One region of the Lactobacillus sp. A27 genome, then DNA from elsewhere that is predicted to be linked to it. Evidence: riboswitches for the same ligand, from Rfam matches in the RefSeq annotation. Region 1 holds a riboswitch; the other holds the start of a gene.
The links. Region 1 has a riboswitch for lysine ahead of lysA (diaminopimelate decarboxylase). Riboswitches for the same ligand answer to the same signal wherever they lie in the genome.
Positions count from the first base shown of each region.

Region 2: linked by a shared signal. The riboswitch ahead of JEM49_RS01055 (ABC transporter substrate-binding protein/permease) and the one ahead of lysA (diaminopimelate decarboxylase) in region 1 are both predicted to bind lysine.

Region 1 covers NZ_JAEHNT010000084.1:1,840-14,640, reverse strand. Annotated here, with positions in the region: gene tig (trigger factor) at 1-832, shown strand, start outside; gene clpX (ATP-dependent Clp protease ATP-binding subunit ClpX) at 963-2,237, shown strand; gene yihA (ribosome biogenesis GTP-binding protein YihA/YsxC) at 2,227-2,817, shown strand; gene yjeM (glutamate/gamma-aminobutyrate family transporter YjeM) at 2,941-4,449, shown strand; gene dapF (diaminopimelate epimerase) at 4,491-5,495, opposite strand; gene JEM49_RS08790 (aspartate kinase) at 5,488-6,861, opposite strand; lysine riboswitch at 7,066-7,238, shown strand; gene lysA (diaminopimelate decarboxylase) at 7,332-8,648, shown strand; gene dapD (2,3,4,5-tetrahydropyridine-2,6-dicarboxylate N-acetyltransferase) at 8,668-9,378, shown strand; gene JEM49_RS08775 (N-acetyldiaminopimelate deacetylase) at 9,381-10,535, shown strand; gene dapA (4-hydroxy-tetrahydrodipicolinate synthase) at 10,537-11,472, shown strand; gene dapB (4-hydroxy-tetrahydrodipicolinate reductase) at 11,465-12,244, shown strand; gene JEM49_RS08760 (aminotransferase class I/II-fold pyridoxal phosphate-dependent enzyme) at 12,265-12,801, shown strand, end outside.
Region 2 covers NZ_JAEHNT010000006.1:30,377-43,177, reverse strand. Annotated here, with positions in the region: gene JEM49_RS01100 (ribonuclease H family protein) at 1-91, opposite strand, end outside; gene JEM49_RS01095 (alpha/beta hydrolase) at 179-1,105, shown strand; gene cls (cardiolipin synthase) at 1,127-2,584, shown strand; gene JEM49_RS01085 (hypothetical protein) at 2,579-3,058, opposite strand; gene JEM49_RS01080 (NAD-dependent protein deacylase) at 3,150-3,854, shown strand; gene JEM49_RS01075 (methylated-DNA--[protein]-cysteine S-methyltransferase) at 3,904-4,422, shown strand; gene JEM49_RS01070 (TerC family protein) at 4,409-5,197, shown strand; gene JEM49_RS01065 (DUF488 domain-containing protein) at 5,235-5,597, opposite strand; gene JEM49_RS01060 (DNA-3-methyladenine glycosylase) at 5,667-6,299, shown strand; lysine riboswitch at 6,348-6,521, shown strand; gene JEM49_RS01055 (ABC transporter substrate-binding protein/permease) at 6,627-8,240, shown strand; gene JEM49_RS01050 (amino acid ABC transporter ATP-binding protein) at 8,240-8,995, shown strand; gene JEM49_RS01045 (DUF805 domain-containing protein) at 9,076-10,008, shown strand; gene JEM49_RS01040 (HNH endonuclease) at 10,107-11,021, opposite strand; gene JEM49_RS01035 (YfbR-like 5'-deoxynucleotidase) at 11,022-11,666, opposite strand; gene JEM49_RS01030 (glycosyl hydrolase family 8) at 11,865-12,801, opposite strand, start outside.

The DNA of each region.
Region 1 (12,801 bases):
CGATTACAAGGGTACTATTGATGGCAAGGAATTTGAAGGCGGCTCAGCTGAAAACTACTCACTTGAATTAGGTTCAGGCGCATTCATTCCTGGCTTTGAAGATCAACTTATCGGTCACGAAGCAGGCGATGATGTTGATGTTGTTGTAACCTTCCCTAAGGATTACGGTGCAAAGGATTTAGCAGGTAAAGAAGCACACTTTGCAACTAAGATTCACGAAGTTAAGTCAAAGCAACTTCCTAAGTTAGACGACGAGTTTGCTAAGGATGTTGATGATTCAGTAGATACTCTTGATGAATTAAAAGACAAGATCAAGAAGCAATTGAAGGATCAAAAGGAACAAGCTGCAAACGATGCTATTCAAGAAGCAGCTATTGAAGGTGCAGTAAAGAACGCTACTGTTGATGAAATTCCTGATGCAATGATTCAAGACGACGTTGATACTCAATTGAACCAATACTTAGGTAACATGCAACGTCAAGGTATTGATCCACAAACTTACTACAAGTTGACCAATACTAATGAACAACAATTACGTTCACAATTTGCTAAGAACGCTGCTGAAAGAGTTAAGACTAACTTAGTTCTTGAAGCTATTGTTGAAAAAGAAGGCCTTAAGGCAACCAAGGAAGAAATTGATAAGGAAATCAAGGACCTTGCTGCTGAATACAACATGGATGAAAAGACTGTACGTAACACTTTGTCAGACGACATGTTAAGTCACGACATCACTGTACGTAAGGCTATGGATCTTGTTACTGATAATGCTAAGCAAGTTGCTAAGGCAAAGCTTGAAGCAAAAGAAGCAGAAGACAAGAAGGAAAGTAAGTAATAAATAAATTATTACTGATTTCTCATTAAAAAGCGGCTTTAGGCCGCTTTTTTTGATATTTAAGCTTAATATTTATCAAAATATGTTAATTTATGATAATCTATTTTGGTAGGTATAGGGAGGAAATATAATGGCAAATCAGTTTACAGATCAAGAAGAGATTAAATGTTCTTTTTGTGGTAAAACTCAAGACCAAGTCAAAAAAATGATCGCTGGTAATGGCGTTTATATTTGCAATGAATGCGTTGACTTATCTAAAAAAATCATTGATGATGAATTACGTGCAGATTCTGTTAAAACTGCAAGTCAATTACCAAAACCAATGGAAATTAAAAAACAACTTGATCAATACGTAATTGGCCAAAATCGTGCTAAAAAGGTATTATCTGTTGCTGTTTATAATCATTACAAGAGAATCAGTCAAATGGATGTTGATTCTTCTACAGAATTACAGAAGTCTAATATTGCAATGATTGGTCCTACTGGATCAGGTAAGACTTATTTAGCTCAAACTTTAGCTCGAATCTTAAATGTACCTTTTGCAATTGCAGATGCAACCACATTAACCGAGGCTGGTTATGTTGGGGAAGATGTAGAAAATATCTTGCTAAAATTATTGCAAAATGCAGATTACGATTTGGAACGTGCTCAACGCGGCATTATTTATATCGATGAAATTGACAAAATTTCTAAGAAATCTGAGAATGTTTCAATTACTCGTGATGTTTCAGGTGAAGGTGTACAACAATCATTACTGAAGATCTTAGAAGGTACTATTGCTTCAGTTCCGCCTCAAGGTGGTCGTAAGCACCCACAACAGGAAATGATCAAGATGGACACCACTAACATTCTGTTTATTGTTGGTGGGGCTTTTGATGGTATTGAACAAATCGTTAAGAATAGATTAGGTAAAAAGACGATTGGTTTCGGTGCTGAAAATGAAGTTGATAAAATTGATGCAGATGATTGGACTCGTCATTTAACTACAGCAGATTTAGTTAAATTTGGAATGATTCCTGAATTTATTGGTAGAATTCCAATTATCACAACTTTAGATAAGCTTAACAGTGAAGATTTGGTAAGAGTATTAACTGAACCAAAGAATGCTTTGGTTAAGCAATATAAGAAGCTACTTTCACTTGATGGTGTTGACCTTAAGTTTACTGATGGTGCGCTTAAAGCAATTGCTGATTTGGCAATTCAAAGAAATATGGGGGCACGTGGTTTAAGAACTATAATTGAAAATTCAATTATGGATATCATGTACAAGACTCCAAGTGAAAAAGACATTGAAGCCGTTGAGGTAACCAAAGATGTAATTACGCGTCATGCTGAACCTAAGGTTATTCGTAAAAAGGATAAAAAAGAAAGTAGTAAAGCACAGGTAGGCGCTAATGATAATTAAAAGTAGTAGTTATGCTGTCAGTGCAGTTAGAGAAGATCAATATCCTAAGGATGATTTGCCTGAGATTGCATTATCAGGCCGCTCAAACGTTGGAAAGTCAAGTCTGATTAACACTCTACTTAATCGAAAAAACTTGGCTAGAACCTCTTCACAGCCTGGTAAAACGCAAACCTTGAATTTCTATCTAGTAAATGATGAGTTTTATCTTGTAGACGTACCAGGGTATGGTTATGCAAGAGTTTCGCAAAAGAAACGCCAAGAATTTGGTGAGATGATTCAAGATTACTTGGAAACAAGACCCAACTTAAAGGGATTAGTAATTTTAATTGATTCGCGTCATGAACCAACTAAAGATGATATTGCAATGTATAATTATGCTCAATATCTGAATTTACCTATTTTAGTTGTATGTACGAAGATTGATAAAATAAAAAGGAGCCAAGTAAATAAAGTAATGTCCCGTTTGAAAAAGAACATAGATCTTAATTATGATCATGTAACGGTTTTGACATTCAGTTCCGTAACTAAATTGCATGTTGCAGAACTGGGCAACTGGATTGAAGAAAAAATTAGTAAATAAAGAATGAGAAAGCTGTTAACTGAGGTTAGCAGCTTTTTCTTATGAGATGATTATTAGAATAAATTTACTTAAAAGAAAGGGTGCTAAAATTGAAAGTGTAGTAAAGAAAGTAGAGGCTTCATCTTGGATGATAATAAAACACAGAAAAAGACATTAACTACTTTAAGCCTGGTTTTAATGATCATAACTACGGTTTATGGTTTCGGTAATGTCTCGGTTTCATACCGGCAAATGACTTATGCCGGAATTATTTGGTTTATTTTAGCCGGAATTTGTTTTTTCTTTCCAGCTGGATTAATGATGGCAGAATATGGTTCAGCCTTTCACGATGCAAAAGGTGGAATTTACTCCTGGCTTGCGGGCTCTATTGGCGAAAAATGGGCCTTTATCGGGACTTTTGTTTGGCTGGCTAACTGGGTACTTTGGCTAGTATCTAGTGCCTCAAGACTCTGGATTTCGATTTCAGCGCTAGTTTTTGGTAAAGATACAACTCAGAGTTGGAATTTATTTGATTTACATGGAACACAGCTAATAGGTGTATTGGCAATTCTATTCATGATTGTATCTACATACTTGTCTTCAAGAGGGATGACTGGAATTAAGATCATGTCCTCAATTGGTGGCTGGTTTATGATCGGGATGAACTCGATTTTTATCTTATCTAGTTTGTTAGTCATCATTATGAATCATGGACAATTAGCACAGCCAATCACTGGTTGGCAGAGTTTTATTATTTCACCTAATAAGGATTTCCAAACTCCAATTACTATTATTTCCTTTGTTGTCTATGCAGTATTTGCATATGGTGGTATGGAGACCGTAGGTGGGGTAATTGACAGTATGAAGCATCCCGAAAAAGATTTCCCTAAGGGCTTAATTATCGGTAGTTTGTTTACGATTATTTCTTATGTTTTAATGATCTTTATGACCGGTTTTTCGGTTAATTATCAAAAGGATATCGTTCAAACCGGTGCTAACACAGGTAATATTACTTATGTGGTTTACGGGACTTTGGGTAAAGCGTTCGGTACCGCCTTACATTTGGATCCGCAGACTAGTTTAATGATTGGTAAAATCTTTACGAGAGCAATTGCCTTATCAGGATTAATGGGAATGATGGGTGCTTTCTTCGTATTACTATATTCACCCGTTAAGTCCTTTATCATGGGATCTGATCCACGTCTTTGGCCGAAGGCTGCAACTAAATTAAACAAACATGGCATTCCTGCTAATGCAATGTGGGCTCAAACTGTTTTCGTCTGCTTGTTAATTGCGGTCGTTTCCTTCGGTGGTAGTGCAGCTACAAGCTTTTATCAAATTTTGACCGATATGGGTAATGTTGCTGCAACTGCGCCATATATCTTTTTGATAGGTGCATTTCCATTTTTCTTAAAGAAAGATTATTCGCGTAAATTTAGAGTATTTACGAATTATAAATGGACAGTAGCGCTGGTAGTATTTGTTGAAATAATTGTTTGCACGGGTATTATATTTACAGTTTTACAACCAATTTTGGAACACAGATATGCGACAGCTTTCTGGACTGGATTTGGACCTATTTTCTTTGGTTTAATAGCTTATATTTTTTATCGTACTTCAAAGAAAAAACATGGTTTAACCGATTTAAATTAAATACAAAAAAGACTTGCTTTAAAAAAAGCAAGTCTTTTTGATTACGCTAAAGTTGTAATGTCGTTGAATTTAGGTAAATTATCGACAAATCTTTCATAGGCGGTTTGCTCATTAGTTTCAGTAATTTGTGCATTAGCAAAGTTCCTATTTCTTAAATCCTCTTCAGCAATAGAAATTTGATGAGTAAAGGTCGCATTTCCAATGAGTTCAATCCAGTAATTATTGTCTTCATAGTGAACAATGGTTTTTACCATGCCGCCTGGATTGTAAACGTTGATTGGTGTGTCAAATTCTGCCATTTCTGGTTTGGTTAAACAAAATGCTAATGAGGTAGCAGACATTCCAGTTCCACAAGCATTGGTAAAGCCAACACCGCGTTCATAAGTCCTCACAAATAAGCGATTCTTATCAAGGATTTGAGCAAAATTAACATTAACACCATCAGTGAAGTAAGGATTCTCACTATTGAGTCGTTTACCGACGATTCCTAGGATAGGACCTGTTATTTGTTTTTGATTAACAAAGCTAATTAAATGGGGATTCGGCACGGCAATAGAAGAAAAACGTAAACCGGGATAAAGTTCAGGAGCAAAATCATCTATTAGACGATCATGTCCTAAATTATCAAATGGCAAGGCTTCTTTATTGAAATGGACAGGCGAAATTTCAACTGCAAAGGCAGGAACGCTTGGGGCAAAGTCATCGTCTTTTCTAACGCGGAGACTAGCATTCATTGTATCAACCAAGAAATTAGTTTTTTGGTACTTTTCACTTAAATAACGAGCGACAGTTCTAAGCCCGTTGCCACACATTGAAGCTTCACTACCGTCGGCGTTGATAACACGCATTTGGGCCAAAGCATTTTCTCTGACTGGCTTATTGACTACTAATACACCGTCTGCACCGTCAAGAAGACCAGTTTGTGAATCTGTAAGCTTAATAGTTAATTCTTTTAGTTCAGAATCAGACAATTCTTGCTTCAATTCGGTTTGATCAAGGATAAAGAAATGATTTTGTGACCCATGTACTTTTAATAACTTAACCATGATTTTCTCCCTTCGTAAAAAATTGTTGATAGATAATTTTAACTGCTTCGTCTGCCTTTTCCTTCTTGGTTCCGATCATCATTGAGATTTGGGATGCACCTTGGTTGATCATGCGAGGTGAAATATCGTGATCACCTAAAGAATCTAAAATTTGGCGACTAACAACATGATATTTCTTCATTCCTTCACCAACGACCATGATAATGGCATAATCGTCAATCCATTCAAGTTGATCTGGATTGATTGTTGCTTGAATTTCATTACAAATTTGATCAATTAGCTGATCATTTAGGAAATCATTGTTAAAAATAATTGTGATGTCATCAATACCAGAAGGCATGTGTTCGTATGGCACATTGTGCTTGTACAAGATTTGTAGGATACGTAAAGTAAAACCAGCTTCTTTGTTTAGCAAATATTTATGCAAATAAAGAGCTGAGAATTGTTTTTGGCTGGTTACACCAGTAATAACATTATCTGGTACAAAGTCCTTGTCTGGAACGATGATAGTACCAGGTTGATCAGGCTCATGAGTATTTTTTACGTTGATAGGAATTTGGCCTTGAATAGCGGGAATCAAAGCTTCATCGTGAAAAACAGAGAAGCCCGCATAAGATAGTTCTCGCATCTCGCGATAAGTCATTTTCCTAATGGATTGTGGATTATCTACAATATGCGGATTAGCTGCAAAAATTCCGTTAACATCTGTAAAGTTTTCATACATATCTGCATGAAATCCGCGAGCTAGAATCGCCCCAGTAATATCGGATCCACCACGTGAAAATGTGGCAATATTACCTGATGGGGTGATACCGAAAAATCCAGGGAAAATAACCCGTTCATCAGGTTCTATTTTTACTTGGTCAAGATTGAGATAACTTTCCGGATTGACCAATGCATCGTTAGGTTCGCCTGTAACGATTAAACCCGCTTCTGTTGGATCAAGAAAGCGACTTTTAACACCTTGATGTTGCAATATCATGGCAATTAAACGGGCGTTAAGACGCTCGCCGTGAGCTTTAAAAGCGGCCATTAAGTAGCTCGAATTAGGATAATTTCTGCTAGGTAAAGCTAAAAGAATATCTTTGATAACCTTAAGTTCTTCGTCAGCTACACCAAAGAAATGCCCGATTTCTTGATAACGCATAAAAATGGTTTGGACGATTTCATCAGTATTTTCACTCTTAAGTGTCATATTGGCGTACTTGATTAAAAGATCTGTGATTTTGATGTCGTCATCGTTTCTTTTACCTGGCGCAGAAACTACGATTACGCGTCTTTCAGGATCACTTAAAATAATATTTAATGCTTGTTCTACATTTTGTCCGTTAGCTAAAGAGCTACCACCAAACTTAACTACTTTCATAACATAATCCCCTTAAAGTGAAATTTCATAATTCGTTAATTTAAAAATGGATCCAAACTAAATTAATTTGAATTTTAGCATTATTTTTTAATCTTGCAACAAAAAGTTGAAAATACCGGCCTTGAATAGAAAAGCATATATAGTATAAATTAAAAATCAATAAAAAAGTATTGACTAAAATTTAATAAGAATGTAGACTACATGTAAATCGAAGAGGCGCAACTGACATAAGTAGCAATTACGAGTTAGGCAAAACGAAGACTAATTGCGAAAGGGGAGGTTGCCGAAGCTTAAACCAGGCTAAAGGGATAAGCTGGGTCGTGATTGAATAAATTACGGACTGTCGCGGACAAAATTCGCGGAGCGCTATCGACCATTAGATTAAGTGAAGACTAATCCATTGTTTGTTTAGCGCAGACAATGGATTTTTTTATTGGGTGCTTCGCATGGATAGAGACTAGGGGCAAGATATGAATTCACAAATTTTAGAAAATCAGATCAATCAAGCAGGACATTTAACTATTGGCGGTGTTGATACAGTTGAATTAGCTAAAAAGTATGGCACACCTCTTGTTGTATACGATGTAGAGCAAATTCGTAATCAAATTAGAGCTTTTAAAAAGGTTTTTGAAGAAGAAAATGTAAAGTATGCCGTCAGTTATGCCAGCAAAGCATTTGCTTGTATAGCGATGTACCAACTAGCTGCAGCAGAAGGAGCTTACACTGATGTGGTTTCAGATGGAGAGTTATATACAGCCTTGAAAGCACATTTTCCAGTAGAGAAAATCAGTTTTCACGGTAATAATAAGTCCAAGTCAGAACTTGAAATGGCCGTTAAAAATCATGTGGGCAAAATTATTGTTGATAATTTTCATGAAATTAAGTTATTGGATCAGGTTTTACGTGAACAAGATACCAAAATTGATGTCATGTTAAGAATTACGCCAGGCATTTCAGCTCATACACATGAATATGATCAAACAGGTCAGGTCGATAGTAAATTTGGTTTTGACTTAGAATCTGGTCAAGCCGATTTAGCCTTAGAACAAGTTTTAGCTAACTCAAGAATGAATATGATCGGGCTACATGCTCATATTGGATCACAAATTTTTGAATTGAATGGTTTTGAAATGGCTGCTAAAAAATTAATGGAAATTGCTGAAAATTGGCGTAGTCAATATGGTTATACTGCTCAAGTAATTAATGTCGGCGGTGGCTTTGGTATTAAATATACTGCAGAAGATAATCCATTAAAGCCAGAAGAATTTGTTAGGGCAATTGTTAAAACTATCAAAGAAGAAGCTAAGAATGCCTCATTTCCACTTCCAGAAATTGATATTGAACCTGGTCGCTCTATCGTAGGACCAGCCGGTTATAACTTATATACAACAGGGAGTCGCAAAATTGTTCCAGGTCATCGTCCATATGTAACCGTAGATGGCGGTATGGGTGATAATATTCGTCCAGCTCTATATGATGCAAAATATGAAACAGTTTTGGCTACTGATCCTCGAGCTGAATTGACTGAACATGTCAGAATCGCTGGTAAATATTGTGAAAGTGGTGACATCTTAGCTGAAGATCAAGCACTTCCAGCAACTAAATCAGGCTCACTTTTAGCAATGCTTGATACTGGAGCATATGGTTATTCAATGGCTTCAAATTATAACCGCAATGCTCGTCCAGCTGTTGTTTTTGCAGAAAAGGGCAAGGCTCAACTAGTCATTAAACGAGAAAGTCTAGAAGATTTAGTTCATTTAGATCAACCATATAATAATGAAGATTAATTTTTAAAGGGGAAAGATTATGACGAAATTAGATGCAAAAAGTATTATCAATTATATTGGCAATGCTCCTAAAAAAACGCCAGTTAAGGTCTTTATTAAGGGACGACTTGATCAAATTAAGTTTCCAGAAGGAATCGACAATTTCACTGAAGCACATTCCGGAGTGCTTTTTGGTGATTGGAAAGATGTTGAACCATTTTTAAAAGAAAATTACAACAAGATTCAAGATTATCGTATTGAGAATAATGCTAGAAATTCAGCTGTGCCTCTGATTGATATGAAGAAATTTGATGCGCGAATTGAGCCAGGTGCTATTATTCGAGATCAGGTAGCTATTGGTAAAAATGCAGTCATCATGATGGGTGCGATTATTAATATCGGTGCTGAAATAGGTGATGATACCATGATTGATATGGGGGTTGTTTTAGGTGGACGTGCAATCGTCGGCAAGCATTGCCATATCGGTGCAGGCAGCGTTTTAGCAGGCGTAATTGAACCAGCTTCTGCTACTCCAGTTAAGATTGACGACAACGTAGTAATGGGTGCCAATGCAGTAGTGATCGAAGGTGTCCATGTTGGTGAAGGTGCCGTAATTGCCGCTGGTGCAGTCGTAACTCATGATGTAGCACCACATACGATGGTAGCTGGCGTTCCTGCTAAGGTAATTAAAAAGGTTGACGATCAAACTGAGAGCAAGACAGGACTAGAAGATAACTTGAGAAAGATTTAATTATGGCAGTTTTAACTGAAAGCGGGCTAATTCAAATTAGAAGGCATTTGCATGAAATTCCTGAATTAGCTTTACAAGAAAAAGAGACACATGATTATTTACTAGAAGTAATTAAGGGATTTAATTCAGAGTTTTTAACTGTAAAAGTACCAGAAGAATTACCAACAGCGATTTTGGTACTAATTAAAGGAAGCAATCCGCAAAGAACAATTGGTTATCGGACCGATATTGATGCGTTACCAGTTGAGGAGAAAACAGATTTACCTTTTTCGTCAAAGCATTCAGGAGTTATGCATGCCTGTGGTCATGATATTCACATGAGTGTTGCATTAGGACTACTTAGTTATTTCAGTGAAAATCAGCCTAAGGATAATATGCTGTTCTTTTTCCAGCCAGCTGAAGAAAGTGAAAGTGGCGGTAAAAAAGCATATGAAAGAGGAATCTTTCAGGGGAAGTTTAAACCTGATGAATTCTATGGCTTGCATGATAACCCTGAATTACCGGCTGGAACAATTGGTTGTCGTGAAGGTACATTATTTGCAGGAACTACTGAAGTTAACATTGATTTGGTTGGTAAGGGCGGTCATGCGGCTTTTCCGCAGAATGCTAATGACACTGTGGTGGCTGCTGCTAGTCTAATTATGCAAGTACAAACGGTTATTTCACGAAGTATCGATCCAATTCAAAGCGGTGTTATCACTTTGGGTAAGGTTAGAGCTGGAACTATTAGAAATGTAATCGCTGGACAGACTCGGATTGAAGGAACAATTCGCGGATTAACGCAAAAAATGATTCTGCAAATTGATCAACGGTTGCGTGATCTATGTGAAGGTATAGCTCGTAGCTATAACATGAAAGTAAATCTTGAGTTAAATCAGGGTGGTTATTGGCCAGTAGAAAATAATCCAGAGCTAACTAAAAACTTCATTAATTATATGAAGAATAATCCGGAAGTGGATTTTGTTGAAACTAAGCCAAAAATGACAGGAGAAGATTTTGGCTTCTTACTTGCCAAATTTCCAGGAACAATGTTTTGGCTAGGTGTTGGTGATCCAAATTCACAGCTGCATTCAGCAACTTTGAATCCAGACGAAAAGAGTATTATGCGCGGAGTTAACGCAATTAAGGGATTTTTAATCGATAGAATGGGGAACTAATATGGCTACATTAATTGATGCAGATTTATTGACGGCAATTGTGACGCCATTTGATGAGAATAAAAAGATTGATTTTGATAGTTTGGAAAAATTAACCAATTACTTAATTGAGCAAGGCTGTAATGGCTTTGTGATAGGTGGTACGACCGGTGAAACCCCGACTTTGACTCATGATGAAAAGATCGAATTGTATAAACACTTTGGTCAAATCGTTAATGGCCGTGCTGTTGTGATTGCCGGAACTGGTAGCAATAATACTGCTGAAACAATTAAATTTACCAATGAAGTGGCAGAAATTGACGGCATTGATTATGCATTGGTTGTTGTACCGCCATATAATAAGCCAAATCAACGCAGCATGGTTGCTCACTTTACTGCAGTGAATGACAACGTTAAGATGCCAATTTTAATCTACAATATTCCAGGCAGAACCGGCGTTAAGATGGAAAAAGAGACGGTTGTTCAATTATCTAAATTAGATAATATTAAGGGAATTAAGCAATGTGCATCCCTTGAAGAAATGGAATACATCATCGATCATAAAGCAGCAGATTTTCAAGTCTTTACCGGAGAAGATACCCAAGCCTTAACTGCAAGATTGCTCGGAGCAAATGGTGTCGTTTCCGTAGCCTCTCATATTTATACTAAAGAAATGCGCCGGATGTATGATGCTTTATATGAAGGAAAATATCCCGAAGCAGCAAGAATTCAACGTTGGTTAACGCCTAGAATGCAAGCTCTGTTCATGTATCCATCTCCATCACCAGTAAAGGCAGTTTTAAATGCACAAGGTTTTGAAACAGGAGATTGTCGTTTGCCTTTAGTTGCCTTGAATGATGAAGAAAAAGTAACTTTAGCCCAGCATTTAGGCTTAGAAGATAAAGCTTTATTGCAAAAATTGCCACTAGATTTAGGAAAGGACCTTGAAAATGACTAAAAAAGTATTAATTGCAGGTTTTACGGGGGCCATGGGGCAAAAAGCCGTGAATTTAGTTAATAATATGCCAGGCTTTGAAGTAGTTGCAGGACTTTCTCCAATTGCCGAAAATAATCCTGAACAATATCATTTGCCTGCAGACGCTAAAATTTTTAAGAGCCTAACAGAAATTCCTGATCATTTAGCAGACTTTTGGATCGACTTTACTACACCTAAGGCAGTATATGACAATGTAAAATTTGCATTGCAACATCATATTAGACCAATAGTAGGTACTACCGGTATGAGTGATGAGCAAGAAGCAGAACTGATTGAACTTTCAAGAAAAGAAAAAGTAGGCGGTCTGATTGCCCCCAATTTCGGAATGTCCGCAGTTTTGTTGATGAAATTTGCAAAAGAAGCTGCTAAATATTTCCCAGATGTTGAAATTATTGAAATGCATCACGCTGATAAAAAAGATGCTCCGTCCGGAACGGCGCTTGCTACAGCTAAGATGATTGCTGAAAATCGTCCTGAACATCAAACAGCACCAGATGAAGTGGAAACCTTGAAAAATGTTCGCGGTGGTGATTATCAAGGAATCAAGATTCATTCAGTTCGTCTGCCTGGCTATATTGCACATGAACAAGTATTATTTGGGGGACCGGGTGAAGCATTAACTATTCGTCAAGATTCATTTGATCGTGGCTCATTTATGAGTGGAGTAAAAGTGGCGTTAGAAAAAGTTGACCAATTAGATGAATTAGTAATTGGTTTAGAAAATATCCTTTAAAGACTAAGGGAGGAAAGATTATGCCGGAATTAGCTAATGATTTAGGTTTTAGCCAAAAAGTACAAAATGTCAAAGCTTCAGGAATTAGAATCTTTGATAATAAGGTTTCAACTATTCCAGGAATCATCAAATTAACTTTAGGCGAGCCTGATATGAATACGCCTGAACATGTTAAAGAAGCCGCAATTAAAAGCATCCAAAATAATGATTCACACTATGCTCCTCAAAAAGGAAAATTAGAATTGCGACAAGCTATTAGCAACTATTTAGATAAGACTATCGGCGTTAAATACGATCCAGAAACAGAAATTGTAGTTACAGTTGGTGCTACAGAAGCGATCAACGCTGCACTTTTTGCTATTACTAATCCTGGTGACAAGATAGCTATTCCAACGCCAGTCTTTTCATTATATTGGCCAGTTGCTACTTTAGCCGATGCCAGTTACGTGTTGATGAACACAACTGCAGATAATTTCAAATTAACGCCGCAAAAATTGACTGAGACTATTAAAGAAAATCCGACAATTAAAGCCGTGATTTTAAATTATCCAACTAAT
Region 2 (12,801 bases), on a different contig from region 1:
CTCCGGAAAAACCATCTACCTGCTTTTTTGCATCATCCCACGTGCGGTAGACGCCTGGTACACGACCATTTTTTACAGCATAAAACTTCATGATTCACCTCAAAAACAAAAAATCTCTACCCAATGTTAAAATATAATTATTATTCATTATAGGGAATTATGTAAGAAGGTGGCAAAAATGTTCTTTAACTCCAAAAAATATGCCGAAGAAGCTGAAAAGAACCATAAATATGATCTAAAACAAGAACCCAGCATGTTTAACATGATCTCATTAGGTCTGCTTGCTTCCTTTGCCCCTACACGTATCTTTCTCAAGTTACGCAAACGACACATCGAAAACAAGGCAGTAATTCAAGAAAGTTCAGTAAAGCAAGTTCCTATTATTTACTTCCATGGCTTTCGCGGTGGAGATTACACTACTAATGTAATGGTTCATCAAGCAATGCATGATAAGGGAACCGATAAATTTTTAAAGGTTACGGTTGATTTATTAGGCAACTTCAAATTAGAAGGTACTTGGTCCGGCGATGAGCATCCTATTGTACAGGTTGCCTTTCGTCAAAGAATTGTGGGAATTTACGGCATTGATTATTATCTTAGCTTTGTTTTACCCTTTCTTTCTAAAAAATATCACTTCAAAAATTATATTGCTGTAGCTCACTCTTTAGCCTGTCCTTGCATCATTAGAACGGAAATGAAGCATGCCTCTAGTAAAACTTTCCCTCATTTAATTAAATGTGCGTTAATTGCCGGCCCCTTTGACGGTGTTACTTATCTAGGCGATATCCCTAACGTAAATATTCTTAATGAGAATGGCCGTCCTAGTGTCATGAATCCTCATTATTTATATTTGCTTTTTAATCGCCGAAAATTCAATTCAAATATTTCAGTGCTAAATATCTACGGCAATGTTCTTGATAACACTAACACTGATAAATTTATTTCTGTAGTTTCAGCTAAAAGCATCCGCTACATTTTGGCTCCTAAAGCACATTTCTACCAAGAAGTAGAAGTTCGCGGCAAAAATGATGCAGAACATAGTTGGATGCATGATAATCCATTCGTTATTGATATTGTTGATAAATTTCTCAATTTAAAAAAATAGACTGTATTTGGGAGGAAGAACATGGTCTGGTGGCATGATTTTATCAGAATTATCTTTATTACTAACACACTCCTTGCTTTTTACATCGTTTTCCACCGAAGGCGATCAGTTTCTACAACTTGGGCCTGGTTAATTATTTTGCTTATTTTTCCAGTAGTTGGTCTTACTCTTTATGCATTTTTCGGCCGGGGTATTTCCCAGGAAAATATTTTTTCAATTAATAAGCAACACCACATTGGCTTACGCAACGTTCAAAAATCAATTGCTAAAGCACCCAAAGAAGTCAGCCCCTCTGACACTTCTAAATTAGGCGAAATCGCGATTCATTTTTTTAACCGCAATAATGAATCTCCTCTCACCAAAAACAACAACGTGGAACTCTATACTGAGGGTGAAACCTTCTTTCATGATTTGCTCAAAGACATAGTTCGAGCAAAGAAAACTATCAATGTAGAGTTTTATACTTTTTATAGCGACAATATTGGTAACCGTGTTTTACAACTTTTAATCCAAAAGGCTAAACAAGGTGTAAAAGTACGAGTTATCTATGATGCCTGGGGATCAATGGGTGCAACCAAGGCCTGGTTTGATCAATTACGCAAAGCCGGCGGAGAGGTTTTGCCTTTTATTACTTCCAGAAATATGATCACTAGATATCGAATTAACTATCATTTGCACCGTAAGATTGTTGTAATCGATGGGCGTATTTCCTGGACTGGTGGCTTCAATATCGGTGATCAATACTTAGGAAGGAAAAAGAAATTTGGTCATTGGCGTGATAGTCAGGTGCGCATCGTCGGCTCTGCTTCTTTGTTATTGCAAGAGCGATTCGTGATGGACTGGAACGCTTCAATCAAACGTCCTGAACAAATTATTCGCTTTAACGATACGCTTTTCCCTGATCTTGATGAAAAAAAGATCCATCGCGGAGATGTTGCTACACAGATCATTTCTGATGGCCCTGACCGTTATATTCCCTATATGCGTAACGGTATGATGCGCTTAATGCAGCTAGCGAGAAAAAGATTATGGATTCAAACACCTTACTTAATTCCTGACGATGCCGTCTTTGCCACATGGCAAACTATCGCTATGTCTGGTGTCGATGTGAGAATCATGATCCCGTGCAAGCCCGATCACCCTTTTATTTACCGGGCTTCTCAATGGTATGCCAATGAGCTTACACGCTGCGGCGTAAAAATTTATATTTATGAAGACGGCTTCTTACATGCCAAGACTACTATCATCGATGATTATTTTTCTACCGTTGGTTCGATGAATCAAGATTATCGTTCATATGATCTTAACTTTGAAGACAATGCCATTTTCTATGATAAAAAATTTACTAAAAAAATGATCGAAGTTTTTGAAGCAGATATGAAAAAGTCTCACTTGCTTACTCACGAGGAAATAAAAAAGCAAGGTCGTATATTACGAACCTTGCAAAGTTTTTCACGGATGCTTTCCCCAATCTTATGATTGGATTTCAACGGGAATATTTTTACCTATATATTTTTGCAATGCGGCAATAACTTCGTTAACTTGAATTCGAAACCGCATCATATATGCCTTATTATTGTTAGTTCTAAAAATGGCCATTACTAATGGCTTTTTAGGATTAGGGACATTAATTAATGTGACACTAGAGATTTCATCGTACTTAACCGTTCGCTTAAAGTAACCTGAAACCACCATTTTTTTAGGACTAAAACCTGAAAAACCATCAACTATGCTAATTAACAAGAATAAGGCTAAAAATACGTTTAAACCTGGATCACCTTTTTCAATGTAGTTCCAGGTAAAACCTAACCAAATAAAAATAATTGCCCAAACGATTGAGGAGATACGATAGTGTCCACGAAATTCTACTTTAGCTTGCCAATACCAACTGTAGCAAGCATAAGCTAGCATCAATATATTAACTACAATGTAAAAATAAGACATATAAGCCATAAAAATCCCCTCAAAAAATTTATTTCTTTTAATTATAACAAAGACAGGATTCATAATTAAACAAACAGATTATAGAACAGAGGCATAAACTATGAAAAAATCTGATTTAATAGAATTGCAACAAGAAATTGATAAAGCAAACCACATCGTTTTTTTAACCGGCGCAGGTGTCTCAACTCATTCAGGCATTCCTGATTATCGTTCAAAAAATGGGATTTATAACGGCGTGCAAGAAAGTCCGGAAAATATTCTTAGTGAAAGCACTCTTTACAACCGTCCAGGATTTTTCTACCAATTTGTAATGAATAATATGTATTTCCCAGACGCTAAACCCAACCTAATCCACCAAAAAATCGCTCAAATTTGCAATCAAAAAGGTGATCTTATTACCCAAAATATTGATTGTTTGGATACGAAAGCCGGAAATAAACACGTGACAGAGTTTCATGGAAATCTATATAATATATATTGTACTAAATGTCACCATTCAATTTCTTACGAAAAATATTCTCAAAATTACATCCATCAAAATTGCGGTGGCATTATTCGACCAGACATAGTACTATATGGTGAATCAATTAAGCCTGAAACTTTAACTAAATCCGTTGAAATTATGCAAAAATCTGATTTAGTTATTATTTGTGGGACAAGTTTTGTAGTTTATCCATTTGCTCAACTTTTGGCCTATCGCAATGAGAAAGCAAAGATTTTTTCCATTAACAAAACTAAGATTCCTGCATCAGGAATTAAACAAATTATTGGTGACGCTCTTGATGTATTTAAAATATTGAATTAATATAACATTTAATATTTTCAAAGTGAAAATTTATGTAGGTGGTGAAAACATGGTAGAGGTTTTTTATTATGATTATGTGACGATCAAACCATGGACTTACTTTTTAACAGCTTCCAGATTTGGTTTGACTTACGTAGGGCTCAAAGGTGACAAAAGCGTTTCTCCCATTTTTAGCTTTTATCCTCACCGAATGCTTGTACATGATCCTAAAAAATTAGCTCCATATATTGAACAATTAAAAGAATATTTCGCTGGAACAAGAAAAAAGTTTGATGTTCCGATTGATATTTCTGAATTTGGCACTGAATTCCAAAGAAAAACATTACAAGTTGTGCAAAATCTTCCATATGGTTTTACAGCCAGTTACGGTGATATTGCAACATCATTACCTAACGCTACTTCTGCACGCGCAGTAGCACATGCGGTAGCGTTAAATCCTGTTTTGATTTTTATTCCAGACCACAGAGTTATTCTCTCCAATAATCAAGTGGGAACTTATCGTCTAGGACAAAAAGAAAAAGTTAGGTTAATTGATTTAGAAAAGAGTCATATGCATGGCAATCTTTAAAATGTATGCCCCATTTTTTGACCTAGGCAACTGGACTCATGTTTTAACCAGTGGTAAAGATTGGATGATTATCCTAACCCTGATTTTAATGGAATGTTTGCTTTCCGTTGACAATGCCGTAGTTTTAGCAGCACAAACGCAAGTGTTGCCTACAAAAGCAGAAAAGGAAAAATCATTATTATATGGTTTATGGGGTGCCTACCTTTTCCGCTTTATTGTTATCGGAATTGGAACATATTTAATTCATTTTTGGGAAATTAAATTAGCTGGTAGTATTTATTTATTCTACCTAGCTTTTAAGTTTTTCTATGATCAGCGTCACCCTAAACAAGCCGCTGAACGTGAAAAAGAAAAGGAAGAGCGTGAGGCCGCTCACCATAAAGGAAAGAAAAAGAAGAAACACGTTTTGTCTTTATTCTGGCGAACGGTTATCTCAATTGAATCCATGGATATCGTATTTTCTATCGACTCAGTTCTGGCGGCATTAGCTGTCTCAAGTAATCCTGTCGTAGTTTTAATCGGTGGAATGATCGGTATTCTCTGCATGAGAGGGGTTGCCGAAATAATTATTAAATTAATGGATATCATCCCTGAATTACAGCCAATGGCTTATCTATTAATTGGGATTATCGCCTTAAAATTACTTTTAGCACTTCCACCTCTTCGTTTTGAATTACCAAACATGGTTTTCGCCATCATTGTTTTTACTATTTTAACTTTGACTATTCTTTTCCACTTCTGGCGTGTTAAACGTCATGGACATAAGCATATTTAAAATAAAAAAGCTTATCTGTTATGATAAGCTTCTTTATTTACTTCAATTTCTTTTCTACATATTTCTTCAAAACAACCGCTTGATTATGTTCCCTATTTTTAGCCCCATAAAGAAAGAGTACATCACCTATTTTCAATTTCTCTTGTACAGTTTTGATAAACTCAGGCATAAAATCATTGGCATCTAATTCTGTAATATACTTTTGTTCAAATTCCGGGAACTTCTCATCCTCATGATTAAACCATTTTCTTAAATCATTTGTCGGTCCAATCTGCTTATCCCATTCATCCAGGGCCGCTTTAACTTTGCTTATTCCTCGTGGCCACATACGATCAACTAATATTCTATAGCCAGCAGGTTGCTCATGATCATAAATTCTTACTAATTTTATTTCACTCATTTGAAAGAATCCTCTCTTTTAGATTAGTCTATAACTAAGATTAAAAAATTTAAACCAGAAAGGCGTTAAATGAACTACACAAATTACTTTACTAATCGTCCAACTGATGAAATTACACACGATTTAATTGGACGACCTCTTATTTATAATGAGGGAAAAGAAAAATTAGGTGGCTATATTGTCGAGGCTGAAGCGTACATGGGCAAAGATGATCGTGCAGCCCACTCTTATGGCGGTCATCGCAGTCCCGCTAACGAAGGACTTTACCGCCGCGGCGGCACCATTTATATCTACGCACAAAGACAATATTTCTTTTTTGATGTTGCCTGTCAAGAAGAAAATGAACCACAAGGGATTCTTATCAGAGCAATTGAACCTGTTTGGGGAATTGATACTATGATTAAAAACAGAAACGGCAAAAGCGGCGTTTTGCTTACTAATGGCCCAGCCAAAATGATGCAGGCTTTTGGAATACACGACAAGAATTGGAATTTGCATTTTCTTTCTGATTCTCCATTTATAATTGATCTTGAAGACAAACACAGAAAACCTGCCCAAGAGATTATTGCAGATAAACGCGTGGGTATTAATCAATCTGATCCTATTTGGGCTAATAAAAAACTACGTTATTACGTAGCTGGAAATCCTTACGTTTCAGATATGAAAAAGAGAAATTATGCTAAAGATAATGGATGGACTTGACATATTTTAATTTTTCTTTTATTATCTTTCCATAGTTAAATAATTTTCCAATGCAATAGAGGTTGCGACAACCACAAGATAATTCAGAGTCCGCGAAGACAATGAAGGTTATCTTAGGGCTGCCGCCGAAATGGATTTAACATTCGCGTGTTGATCTGTTGGGCTATAGAACAATATTCTATAGACTGTCCTGGTTAGTCCCCAGGGAGCGCTATAAGATTTGGTTTTAATACTGATGATTATGACCTCGTTGCTGATGAAGCACCGAGGTTTTTATTTACGCTTTATTGTATTGGCTTTATGTTGAAAACATTGGAGGGTTTTTCATTGAAGTCAAGATTTAGATGGATTGCAGCATTACTAACAATCCTGATCGGTTTATTTATTGGATTCAGCTTTAACAGCCGAGAGACTCAAGCTGCTAAAAAAGATTCCAGCGTATTAAAAATAGGTATGGAAGCTAACTATCCACCATACAATTGGACTCAACCTAAGAAGACAAACGGTGCTGTGCCAATTGATGGCTCAAATTCTTATGCAAATGGTTATGACGTTCAAATCGCCAAAATTATTGGTAAGAGACTTCACAAAAAAGTTGTGGTTGAAAAGACTCAATGGGATGGTTTATTACCTGCTTTAACTTCCGGCAAAATTGATTTAATCATCGCTGGTATGAGTCCTACTGCTGAAAGACGTAAGGCTATCAACTTTTCAGAGCCATACAGAAAGAGTACTTTCGTTGTTATTACCAATAAAGCAAGTAAATACTCAAATGCTAAGAAATTATCTGATTTTAAGGGTGCTAAGTTAACTGCTCAACAAGGTACTTTGCACTACGATTTAATCAAGCAATTAAAGGGTGCTAAGCGTGAACCAGCTATGCGTGACTTCTCAGCCATGCGTCAAAGTTTAGCTTCTGGTACCATCGATGGTTATGTTGCAGAAGACATCGAATTCGAAAGTTACCACAGCGTTAACCCTAACATCATTGCCGTTAACTTGAACAAGATGGCTGGTTTCCACGTTGATCATGATGATTCCGTAACTAGTATTGGTGTTAAAAAGGGCAACACTAAATTACTTAACGAAGTTAACGCTACTTTAAGAACTATTTCTAACAAAAAGCGTGATCAATTGATGTCACAAGCCGTTAAGGAACAACCTAAGGCTGGTAACGAAACTAAGAAGGAAAACTGGTTAGTAACTACCTGGAAGCAATACGGTGGCATGATCATGTCCGGTATTGGTATGACTTTACTTTTAGCCTTAGTTGGTACTATTGTTGGTTTCTTTATCGGTTTGCTTGTAGGTATCGTTCGTACCATCCCTACCCCAACTACTCGCGGTAAGCGTTGGGCTTTAAACTTCGTAAAATGGTTATTATCAGTTTACGTTGAAATTTTCCGTGGTACTCCAATGATGGTTCAGGCCGCTGTAATTTACTACGGTATTGCTCAATTCTGGCACTTAAACTTAAACAGAACTATTGCCGCTTTAATCATTGTTTCAATCAATACTGGTGCCTACCTTGCCGAAGTTATCCGTGGTGGTATTATTTCTACTCCAGAAGGACAATTTGAAGCAGCTAGTGCACTTGGTATGACTCACAACCAAAGAATGTGGCACATCATCTTGCCTCAAGCTATTAGAAACTGTTTACCATCAATCACCAACGAATTTATCGTTAACATCAAGGATACTTCAGTATTGAGTATCATCTCAGTTTCTGAATTGTTCTTCGTTGGTACTACTATTGCCAGTCAATCATTCAAGTTCTTCCCAACTTACTTAATGATTTCAGCAATCTACTTAATTTTGACATTTACTATTACCAGAATCTTCAACTTTATTGAAAAGAAACTTGAAGGTAAAAAGAACTACAACTTGATGGCTAACCAAGTTCAAGTTGGTACTCCAAAAGATGCGGAGGCAAACAATTAATGACTGAATCAAACGAAGTAATTTTAAGTTTAAAGCATATGCAAAAGTCCTATGGGGCTCACAAGGTATTGAAGGACATTTCTTTCGATATCAACAAAGGCGAGATCGTGACCATCATTGGTCCTTCCGGTGGTGGTAAGTCTACTACCCTTCGCTGCATCAACTTGCTCGAAGAACCTACTGGTGGCGAGATCGATTTCCACGGTGAAAACATTTTGGCACCTGGTTACAACCGTAATACCTTTAGATCCAAGGTCGGCATGGTATTCCAGCAATTCGACTTATTCGAAAACAAGAATGTTTTGGAAAACTGCATGATCGGCCAAGAATTGGTCCTCAAGCGTTCAAAAGACGAAGCACGTAAGATTGCTATGGAGAACCTTAAAAAGGTTGGTATGGATCCATTTATCAAGGCTAAACCACAACAATTATCTGGTGGTCAACAACAGCGTGTTGCTATTGCCCGTGCGATTTCAATGAATCCAGAAGTTTTATTGTTCGACGAACCAACTAGTGCCCTTGACCCAGAAATGGTTGGCGAAGTACTAGACGTTATGCAAAAGCTTGCTACAACCGGTTTGACGATGGTGATCGTTACCCACGAAATGGGCTTTGCCAAGAGCATTTCAGACCGTGTATTGTTCATCAGTGACGGTATCATTACTGAACAAGGTTCACCTGATCAAATCTTTGATCATCCAAAGAACGAAAAAACACAAAAGTTCCTGAGTAACTTCAGAAAAATGGACTTTTAAAATTTTAAAAGCAGAGAAGTTTGATTACTTCTCTGCTTTTTTAGTTTATAATTAATAAAAAATTAATTGGAGGAATATTTATGAATGAAAGAGTGTATTACTTCGTCAAATCGTATGATGAAGATTTACCAAAACCACCCGCAGAAAGTTTTGGTCAAATTTTAAACGAAACCTACTTGCATCCCTTCGATTGGAGCGCAAGAACCACTCGTAAGTCCTACTGGTGGAGCGTCTTAACCAACTTCATTATTGCCATTTTAGCTATTGTAGTTGGCTTCTATGCTTTCAATGAAGGCCTTAATCCGGGTATCAGAGTAATCGACGCTGTGGTTGCGATTGCTATCTATGTCTGGGTATTTCTAGCTGGTCTTGGTCAAATGATCCGTCGTTTGCATGACGTTGGCTACAGCGGCTACTGGTACTGGGCTACCTTCACTGGTTATGGCACAATGTTTATGTTTTACTTAGTACTTCAACCATCTGTCCAACACAAGGTTAAATGGGGCAAGTACTTGTTCAGCGATCAAGATTATCCTGAGGACGGCGCAAAAAGTAATGTTCCTATACCAACTATTGGTCAAATCTTGAAGGAACACTTCTTTGACTGCTTCAAGTGGGATGCTAGATCTACTAGAACCTCATTCTGGGTAGGTACTGCAATTAGCCAAGTTATCATGACAATCGGCGTACTTGCTTGTTACCTACTTGCTTTCATGCTTTTAGCTCCTTTCAGCGTTACTGAATTTGATTCTGGCGATGCCAAGGTAATCGGTGTAATCTTCATCATTTTTATTATTTTCTTTATTGCAGCAGCTATTTGGGCCTTTTTAGCACAATTAGGTCACACTGTTCGTCGTCTGCACGACGCAGGCTTTAACGGTGGTTGGTGGTGGCTGGGCGTAATTCCTTACGTTGGTCAACTGTTGCTAGCATTCTTGCTCTTCCACCCTACTGTCCAAAATGAAGTTAAATGGGACAAATATTTATTTGATCCAGAAGATCGAATTAGATAGATCAAAATTAAAAAGATCATTCCTATATGGGGATGATCTTTTTAAAACTCATTTTCTATTTTAAATTGAGTTTACAAAAAATAGCGCTTTTTTACGTTTTAAATAATATCCTTATTTTCCTTAATGCGAGCTAATTTCCAGCCCGTATCAAAATACATCTTGCGCGTTTGACGCAAATCATCATAATCACTTTGTAAACTATCAATGGCATCCTGTAAGCTCTTATTTTGCTTTCTAATCGCATTTAGCTCAGGATCATTGATCACACCCTTAAGGTGTACTTGAGCCGCTAAATAGCGCCGACGATGCTCAAATTCTTCTCTCAAAGTACCCAGCGCATCTTCATACTTAACTAGCTTTTTATTGATCTCAGAAATTTGATCATTAAGTTGAATAAACAACTTATAAGGCATATCCGACTTAATTCGGTTGCATTCCGCACAAGCTAAAGTTAAATTATCTAAGCTGTTGTTGTGACTAAGAGAAACAGGATCCTTATGATCTACGCTGCGGCCACGTCTGCCGCAATATTGGCAGCGGTATTTATACTTGGCCCGAATGCGTTCACGATCAATAAAATCAACTTCGTTTAACTGGAAATTGATCTCCAAATCCATTCCCTTTAAATTTTGCTCAAAAGTTACGCCTTGGTTAGGCACATAATTAAGCTTGCCATCTTCGCTTTTAATTACCGCCAAATTCAAATCAGACCTTTTAATCTGTTGGCGGGCGATTTCATTGCCATCATAATCTTGTAAAAAGGCCTCGTATTTTTTACGGTCCTTTTTATTTTTCACAATAAAACCTGATTGATCTTGTTTCTTTGCACCGACAAACGTGTAAAGCAAGCTTTGAGCAAAAGTTGCGACCGCATCATTTGCGTAATCTTCCGGATTCAGGTTGCGCGTGATACAAATGTCGCAAATACTGGTCAACTTAGGATTCATTAACCCCTCTTGCTTAAAATGCAAAGAGTCCATGCGTAGCCCGCATGAACTACATTGAAATTTCACCTAATCATCCCCTAACAATAGAATGCTAAAAGCTATTCGTTGCATCTTATCCTTTCCCGCGAAATCACCTTTAAAAAGATCTGGCAAAATTTTCTTAATAAAGTATTGTACGCAAACTAAATCGTCGAACTTCTTGATCGTTTCAAGACTTTCCTTGAACATTTGCATATAAACCGGGTTCGGATTACCTAATTCGATTTCTCCATAAGCTTCATATAACAAATCTAATTTATCACAGATTGATAAAATTTTACCCTCTAAAGTATCATCTTTGCCTTCTGAGAGACGTTTAGTATAAATTTCTTGAAATTCTTCTGGAATCTCATCCTTAATGAACTTGGTGGTCATTGTTTCTTCAACGTCACCAATCATCTTTCTAAGTTGAGGAGTAGCGTATTTAACCGGTGTCTTAATATCACCGATGAAACGTTCAGTATAATCGTGATTCAAACTCTTTTCGTAAAGGGCCTTCCAATTGATCTTCTTATTGCCGTGAACTTCTTCGATATCACCCATCATTTGTGCGAGTTCAGCTGTTCTGAAGCAGTGATCAGCTACTGAGTGGTGGTGGTACTTGAAGTAACCTGGTGCACGATCGATTGACTCTAAACTGTTAAAACCTTGAATGTATGCATTTAATCCCATTTTTTGTCCTCCTCTTAAAAATTTATTGCTAAAAATGTTTAAAAATTTTTACTATGTTATCAAAAATCAAAATAAGATGCAAATATAGCTGCCATAATGGTCGGTATCCTAGCTTTGCGACGAGCATTTGCCGGGATGCAAGAACAAGTGAATAAATAAAAACAAAAATAAAAAAAGTCCCACTTTTGTGGGATTTTTTTATAGCTTATCAGCATCTAAAGCAGCCATTGTCGTCAATGCGGCATCATAATAATTATTTCGCGGTAAATGACGCGTAAAAATATACTGCTGAGACATGAACAAATCGTCATAGCCTTCATTTCGATTGAACGATACGGCATCGAAAATCGGTGCACTGAAGCTGGCAGACTGGTACTTGTTTAATGGCTTGCCTTTTAGAGTATAGCCTGCTGTTATGGTGTTTTGCTTACTAAAGAATTTAAGCATCCTCTTTAAAGTGTTCTGTGCTGAGCGATCATTGCATCCCGCCAACATCATCGGAACACGACAAGCATTAGCAGAATAGTAGCCATCATTTTCTGTTGAAATAGTCTTGGGCTTAACCGGTTTGGCGTCATTTTTGCTTACCCAAGCAAAATCAGGCACTAAGCCAGTTTTATTTTGATGACTGAGCTGGTTAAGTCGCTTAAGCATCGTATTTTTGATCACGAGCCAGCGCTTATCATCTGTTTCTTGATAAAAGTTGTCGAAGAATTCCGGCATCACATCAGAAGTCCGCATTAAATTGTAGTACTTGGACTTCGAATCAGCCCAGTCTCCGACAGTCAGCGTTTCAGTATCAGGATTGTACTCATAGCGCAAAATATCTTGCAAAATGGCATGCGCTTCTTTTTGATACTTATCATCATGCCACTGCTTGCTGGCTAGTAATAATGCCTGGGCAATAAATAAGTCACCGTCTGTGGCACTATTTTTATTAATCGTCCAGTGACCATTATTTTCAACGGCACGCCAAGACATTAATGCTGTCTTGTCTTTATTAATCGTTTCGCGGTGCTTGAGATAAAAATTATTCAGTTGATCAAAATATTCTTTCTTGCTCCACTTTCTTTTAGCAGACAAAACAGCAATATACATGCCGTAGCCTTGCCCTTCAGATAGCGCGGTTCTGGTT